Regions from separate parts of the Streptomyces sp. NPDC012508 genome, predicted to be linked through region 2. Evidence: riboswitches for the same ligand, from Rfam matches in the RefSeq annotation. Region 2 holds a riboswitch; the other holds the start of a gene.
The links. A riboswitch is a leader RNA that binds a small molecule or an ion and turns the genes downstream of it on or off. The one in region 2 is predicted to bind S-adenosylmethionine.

Region 1 (3,767 bases), on a different contig from region 2:
CAGGTCAATCGGGCGAGAATTCTGGGCATGGCGTAAAGGAGAATTGCGGAGAATTCACTGAATTCCGGGGCAAGTCGGGCCCGGCAAAGTGCGCAGAAGGTACACAACACTCGAACACTTTGGCTGCTTCTTGTCGGGCGCGGACGCATTCTCATATGCGTCTGGCACAAGCAGCGAGGGAAGGCCGGGGGGACTTCCCCAACTCTACCGCGCTCAACCATGCAGAATTGCCCCCTCCGCTTCTCTCGCGGAGGGGGCAACTCGGTTACGCCGGGTAACAGGGGGCCGGAAGGCTCAGCAACCGCCGGCCACCGCGGGGATGATCGAGACGCCCGCGCCGTCCGGCGTCGCCGTCTCCAGGCCCTGCTCGAACCGGACGTCGTCGTCGTTGACGTACACGTTCACGAAGCGGCGCAGCTTGCCCTGGTCGTCCAGGACGCGGGCCGCGATGCCCGCGTGGTTCTTCTCCAGGTCGGCGATGACCTCGGACAGGGTCGCGCCCTCGGCGGCGACCTCGGCCTGGCCGCCGGTGTACGTGCGGAGGATGGTGGGGATGCGGACCTTCACGCTCATGGGTTGATCACCTTCGGTGGCTACGGGGCGGGTGCGGGGCGGGCGGGGACGGAGGAGCGGGGCGGCGGCCGGAGCGGCCGGAGCACCGGCCGCCCCCGCACCACGGCGGTCGCGGGCGTCAGCCCGCCAGGCCGGCTTCGCGGAACGCGTCCAGGCTCGGGCGGATCGTCGCGGTCGCCTGCGAGGTATCGGCCACCGCGTCCAGCGTCTTGAGGCCGTCACCCGTGTTGAGCACGACCGTGGTGAGGGCCGGGTCGATGAGGCCGGCCTCGACCAGCTTCTTCGTCACGCCGACCGTCACACCGCCCGCCGTCTCGGCGAAGATGCCCTCCGTACGGGCCAGGATCTTGATCGCCTCGACGACCTGCTCGTCGTCGACGTCCTCCACCGCGCCACCCGTGCGGCGCGCGATGTCGAGGACGTACGGGCCGTCGGCCGGGTTGCCGATGGCGAGCGACTTGGCGATGGTGTTCGGCTTCTGGGGCCGTACGACGTCGTGACCGGCCTTGAAGGCCGCCGACACCGGCGAGCAGCCCTCGGCCTGCGCGCCGAAGATCTTGTACGGCTTGTCCTCGACCAGGCCCAGCTTGATGAGCTCCTGCAGACCCTTGTCGATCTTGGTGAGCTGCGAGCCGGAGGCGATCGGGATCACCAGCTGATCCGGGATCACCCAGCCGAGCTGCTCACAGATCTCGTACGCAAGCGTCTTGGAGCCCTCGCCGTAGTACGGCCGCAGGTTGACGTTGACGAAGCCCCAGCCCTCGCCCAGCGGGTCGCCGATGAGCTCCGAGCAGAAGCGGTTGACGTCGTCGTAGTTGCCCTCGATGCCGACGAGCTCGCCGCCGTAGACGGCGGCCATGACGACCTTGCCCTGCTCCAGGTCGTGCGGGATGAACACGCAGGAGCGGAAGCCGGCGCGGGCGGCGGCGGCGCCGACGGCGCCGGCCAGGTTGCCGGTGGAGGAGCAGGACAGGGTGGTGAAGCCGAAGGCGCGGGCGGCCTCGAGGGCCTGGGCGACGACGCGGTCCTTGAAGGAGTGCGTCGGGTTGCCGGAGTCGTCCTTGACGAAGAGCTTGCCGGGCTCGACACCGAGCTCGCGGGCGAGGTTGTCGGCCTGGACGAGCTTGGTCCAGCCGGGGTTCAGGTTCGGCTTCTCGGCGACGTCGGCCGGGACGGGCAGCAGCGGGGCGTAGCGCCAGATGTTGGCGGGGCCGGCCTCGATCTGCTTGCGCAGCGCCTCGGGGTCACCGGTGGGGAGGTCGTACGCGACTTCGAGCGGGCCGAAACAGAGCTCGCAGGCGAAGATCGGGCCGAGCGGGAAGACTTCACCGCATTCCCGGCAGGAAAGGCCGGAAGCGGGACCGAGATCGACGGTCCGGGAGGTTTCGGTGGAAACAGTCTGTACAGCCATGGAGGCGAGGCCCTTTCTCCTCATCTTTCCCATGACGAATGTCGTCATGAGACGGATTTGGCACCTTCCCTAGCCGGGAGCCTCGCTGGCGCGTTGTCTACGCGGACGAGACCGACTGGAGGGTTGCCGGGGCTTCAACGGGCCGTTTCCCTCTGCCCCTCTGGATGAGCGGTATTCGATTGTGTGAAGCGGTTGTGGGACGCGGGCGGGACCCCGACATGCATCGGGCATCCGCGTTGTTCAAGACTGTAACCGAAGGCCCGGAGGGTTGAACCTGCCGTCCGAACCGCGAGATGGAGATCACGTGCTGGAGGAAGTGGAGCGCTGGCTGGGCCGGCGGTCCTGGTCCGTGGCGGACCGTTCGCTCGACCGCGTCCTGGCGGCGAAGCACGGGACGACGGTCAGCGTCGTCCTGCCCGCGCTCGACGAGGAGGCGACGGTCGGCGACATCGTCTCCGTGATCCGCCGGGAGCTCATGACCGAGGCCGTCCCGCTCGTGGACGAGCTGGTGGTGATCGACTCCGGCTCCACCGACCGTACGGCGGAGGTCGCGGCGGCGGCCGGGGCGCGTGTCGTGGCACGCGACGCGATCCTTCCCCGGATACCGGCCGTGCCCGGCAAGGGCGAGGTGCTGTGGCGGTCACTGATGGTGACGCGCGGTGACATCGTCTGCTTCGTCGACGCGGACCTGCGGGACTTCTCCGCGGACTTCGTCACCGGGATCGTCGGCCCGCTGCTGACCGACCCGGACGTCGACTTCGTGAAGGCGATGTACGACCGTCCGCTGGGCGACGCCCCAGGTCAGGGCGGTCGGGTGACCGAGCTGGTGGCACGGCCGCTGCTCAATCTGCACTGGCCGCAGCTGGCCGGCTTCGTGCAGCCGCTCGGCGGCGAGTACGCGGCGCGCCGCTCGCTGCTCGAACGGCTGCCGTTCCCCGTCGGTTACGGAGTGGAGCTGGGCCTGCTCGTGGACGCGCTCCACACGGTCGGTCTGGACGCCCTGGCCCAGGTCGACGTCGGGGTGCGCAAGCACCGGCACCAGGACGGCAGGGCACTCGGACGGATGGCGGCGGCGATCTACCGGACGGCGCAGCTGCGCCTCTCCCGCGGGCATCTCGTGCGGCCCCGGCTCACCCAGTTCGAGCGGGACGACACCGGTTTCACCCCGCGGACGTACGCCGTGGACACCGAGGAACGGCCACCCATGATCGACATCACGGAGTACACGCACCGCCGCGTGGCGTAACGCCGAATGATGATGCTTTTTGCATACATTTCGGTTTTATGCCGTTCACCCATCGAATGACCACGCTGCTGGCGGCGCTCGGCCTCGCCGCCGGCTCACTCGGTTCGCTCGGCTCGCTCACCCTCGCCGCGGCCGGCCCGGCCGCGGCGGATGTGGTGGAGCCCTTCGGCAAGCGCTACGAAGCGTCGCTCTACGGCGACTTCACGACCATCGGCAACACGGTCATGGGCTGCCCCACCGCCCCCGCCGACCTGGCCGCACGCTGCGCCATCGCGGCCGCGGGGCAGGGCCGCGAGGACAACGACACGTTCGCCATGGAGCGGATCGACACCGCGGCCATGACCGCCGGTTACGGCTCCAGCATCGGCCACGTCGTGATCCCGGTCGGCGCCCGGGTCGCGTACGCCCGGCTCTTCTGGGGCGGCAACGACGGTACGTACCGGGCGCCGAGCGGGGCGCAGACGAAGCGGTGCGACAGCTCCGGCAGCCGCGACGTGGTGACCTCGCCCGGCGACCACGCCACGACCGAGCCGCGCA
Region 2 (3,767 bases):
TCGTCGGGCGTACCGGCACCGAAGCTGACGCGGATGGCGTTGAGCGACTTCTCGCCCGGCGCGGCCTCGGGAGCCCCGCACTCGCCCTGGGTCTGCGGGTCGCTGCCGAGCAGCGTGCGGACCAGCGGGTGGGCGCAGAACAGGCCGTCGCGGACGCCGATGCCGTACTCGGCGGAGAGCGCGGCGGCGAAGTGGGAGCTGTTCCAGCCCTCCACGACGAACGAGATGACACCCACGCGCGGGGAGTCGTCGCCGAAGAGCGAGAGGACCTTGACCTCGGGCACCTCGGCGAGGCCCTCCCGGACGGTGGCGATCAGGTGCTGCTCACGGGCGACGAGGTCGTCGAACCCGGCTTCGGTGAGCGCCTTGCAGGCGGAGGCGATGGAGTAGACGCCGATGACGTTCGGCGAACCGGCCTCGTGGCGGGCCGCGGTGGTGTGCCATTCGACGTCCACTCCGCCGTCGCTGCGGCGGGCTACCTTCTTGGACGCGCCGCCGCCCGCGAGGTACGGCTCGGCTTCCTGGAGCCAGTCGGCGCGGCCGGCGAGGACGCCGGAGCCGAAGGGCGCGTACAGCTTGTGGCCGGAGAAGGCGACCCAGTCCACGTCCAACTCCCGTACGGAGACGGGGTGGTGCGGCGCGAGCTGGGCTGCGTCCAGGACGATCCGGGCGCCGTGGGCGTGTGCCGCGGCGGCCAGTTCCTTCACCGGCCACAGCTCGCCGGTGACGTTGGACGCGCCGGTGACGCAGACGAGCGCGGGGCCGTAGGGGTCGCGCTCGGCGAGGGCGCGCTCCAGGGTCTCGACGGCCTGGGCGGGCGTGCGCGGGGCGTTGAGGTACGTGACCCGGGCGTCCTGCCACGGCAGGAGCGACGCGTGGTGCTCGGTCTCGAAGACGAAGACCTCGCAGCCGGCGGGGAGCGTGGCGGCGAGCAGGTTGAGCGAGTCGGTGGTGGAGCGGGTGAAGACGACCTGGTCGCCGGGGCGGCAGTCGAGGAACTCGGCGACGGTGACGCGGCTGCTCTCGAAGAGGTCGGTGGAGAGCTGCGAGAGGTATCCGGCGCCCCGGTGGACGCTGCCGTAGTAGGGGGCGTACGCGGCGACGTCGTCCCAGACCCGCTGCAGGGCCGGCGCGCTGGCGGCGTAGTCGAGCGCGGCGTAGGTGACCTCGCCCCCGGTCACGAGAGGCACGGTGACGTCCCGTCCGAGGACCGGGAGCGGGGCGGCGCAGCAGGGATCGCCGGCCTCGGAGTCGGTGGCGGCGGTGGAGGTGGCGGGGGCGGCGGTCGTGGCGGCGGCGTGCGGGTACGCGGACATGGCGGTATCTCCCGGGCAGGAAGGGCAGCGAAGGGCCCGCGGGGCAGCGCGAAGAGGGGTGCCTCACACGGGTGTTGCCTCGACACACGGTGTTCGTGCGGAGGGTGGGGAAACGGGGCCGGAGGCCCTAGCGCATTCGCTTGCTCACGAGACTGCTCCCTTGAGGACCAGGACCCCAGGGTGTGCAGGGGTCCGCGCTTGCCGCGGACCTTGCTGTCCACGGCCTGGTCTTCACCCGGGGCACCCCGCCACGGACGGAGGGTTGCCGGACAGCCAGCCGGGGCTTCATGGCTGTCACTCATGACCTGGCACTGAACGTATGCCACGTGATCGCCGGCGCGCAACCCCGTTCCGGATGGCGGAACGGGGTGCGCGCGGCGCCGCTACCTGTTGCTGGCCGCGACCCAACGCTCCAGCGCCTGCCGTGCCGCGCCCGAGTCGATCGACTCGGCCGCCTTCGCGATTCCTTCGCGCAGCTGCTCCACCAGGGTGCCCGCGCCCGGCTCCAGGGCCGTCAGTGCCGCCGCGGAGTTCAGCAGAACCGCGTCCCGTACCGGACCGGTCTCGCCGGCCAGCAGCCGACGGGCGACATCCGCGTTGTACGAGGCGTCGGCGCCGCGGAGCGCCTCCACGGGTACGAGTTCGATGCCGACGTCCCGCGGGTCGAAGGCCTCCTCGCGCACCGCGCCGTCCCGTACGACCCACACCCGTGAGGTGGCCGTGGTCGTCAGCTCGTCCAGGCCGTCGTCGCCGCGGAAGACCAGCGCCGATGAGCCGCGCTCGGCGAGCACTCCGGCCATGATCGGGGCCATCCGGGCGTCGGCCACACCGGTCGCCTGCGCCTTGACGCGGGCGGGGTTGGTGAGCGGGCCGAGGAAGTTGAACGTGGTGCGGATGCCGAGCTCCTTGCGGGCCGCGGCCACATGGCGCAGCGCCGGGTGGAACTTCACCGCGAAGCAGAAGGTGATCCCGGCCTCCTCCGCGACCTCGACGACCCGCTGCGGGGTGAGCTGCAGGTTGACGCCGAGTTTCTCCAGGACGTCGGAGGCGCCGCTCGCGCTGGAGGCGGCGCGATTGCCGTGCTTGACGACCTTCGCGCCGGTACCGGCCACGACGATCGCCGACATCGTGGAGATGTTGACGGTCTTGGCTCCGTCGCCGCCGGTGCCGACGATGTCCACGGACGGGCCGGGGACCTCGATCACGTTGGCGTGCTCGTACATCGTCCTCACGAGGCCCGAGATCTCCTCGACGGTCTCGCCCTTGGCGCGCAGGGCCACGGCGAAGCCGGCGATCTGGGCGTCGGTGGCCTCACCGCGGAGGATGCGGTCCATCGCCCAGGCGGTGTCCTCGGCGCTCTGGTCGCGACCGGTCAGCAGTCCGTCCAGGACGGTGGGCCAGGAGCGGCCCGCCGACGTAGGTCCTCCAGCGGGGGTCGCAGCGCTCATGGCAGCTCCTGGTCAGTGCGTGACGGTGACGACTCCACCCTATCGAGCAACGAGGACGGCAAAGAGCCCCGTCCATCGAATGGACGGGGCTCCCGCTGTGGCGACCTCTAGGTCAGGTGATCAGTGGTGGCCGTGGCCGCTGGTGATCTCCTTGTACTCGTCGGCGGTCGGCTTGGCGATCTGGCTGTCCTCGCCGTAGTAGCTCTTGCTGAGCCTGACGCGGAGCTTCTCCATCCGGCCGACCTTGCGCTCGACGCCGTTCTCGTCGACCAGCGGGCCGATCTCGGCCGGCTGGTTCTGCTCGTGCGCCGTGAGCCGGTACAGCTCGCCCTGGCTGAGCGGCTGGTGGACCTCGACGAACTCACCGTGCGGCAGGCGCTTGATGATGCCGGACTCGCGTCCGTGCAGCACCTTGTCCTTGTCGCGGCGCTGCAGGCCGAGACAGATCCGCTTGGTGACGATGAACGCGATGACCGGTCCGACGAAGAAGAAGATCCGGACGAACCAGGTGATCGAGTTGATCGACAGGTGGAAGTGGGTGGCCCAGAGGTCGTTTCCACCACCGACGAGCATGATCATGTACGCGGTGATCCAGGCGACACCGAAGGCGGTGCGCGTCGGAGCGTTGCGCGGGCGCTGCGCGATGTGGTGCTCGCGCTTGTCGCCGGTGATCCAGGACTCGATGAACGGGTAGACCGCGATGGCCGCGAGGACCAGCGGGAAGATCGCCAGCGGGATCATCACGCCCAGGACGAGCGTGTGGCCCCAGAGGTTGATCTCCCAGCCCGGCATCACTCGGATCAGACCCTCGGCGAAGCCCATGTACCAGTCGGGCTGGGCGCCGGTGGACACCTGGTCCGGGCGGTACGGGCCGAGCGCCCAGATCGGGTTGATCGAGGCGATCGCCGCGACGATCGAGATGACACCGAAGACCAGGAAGAAGAAGCCTCCGGCCTTGGCCATGTAGACCGGCAGCAGCGGCATGCCCACGACGTTCTTGTTC

Region 1: another riboswitch for S-adenosylmethionine. It lies ahead of thrC (threonine synthase); the one in region 2 lies ahead of ACFY8U_RS22605 (aminotransferase class V-fold PLP-dependent enzyme).

What each region holds. Positions count from the first base shown of each region.
Region 1 covers NZ_JBIBEO010000012.1:93,248-97,014, forward strand. The annotation lists gene ACFY8U_RS34225 (MoaD/ThiS family protein) at 295-573, opposite strand; gene thrC (threonine synthase) at 692-1,984, opposite strand; SAM riboswitch class I at 2,002-2,155, opposite strand; gene ACFY8U_RS34235 (glucosyl-3-phosphoglycerate synthase) at 2,289-3,230, shown strand; gene ACFY8U_RS34240 (hypothetical protein) at 3,287-3,767, shown strand, end outside.
Region 2 covers NZ_JBIBEO010000006.1:421,195-424,961, forward strand. The annotation lists gene ACFY8U_RS22605 (aminotransferase class V-fold PLP-dependent enzyme) at 1-1,316, opposite strand, end outside; SAM riboswitch class IV at 1,506-1,622, opposite strand; gene trpD (anthranilate phosphoribosyltransferase) at 1,700-2,764, opposite strand; gene ACFY8U_RS22615 (cytochrome bc complex cytochrome b subunit) at 2,885-3,767, opposite strand, start outside.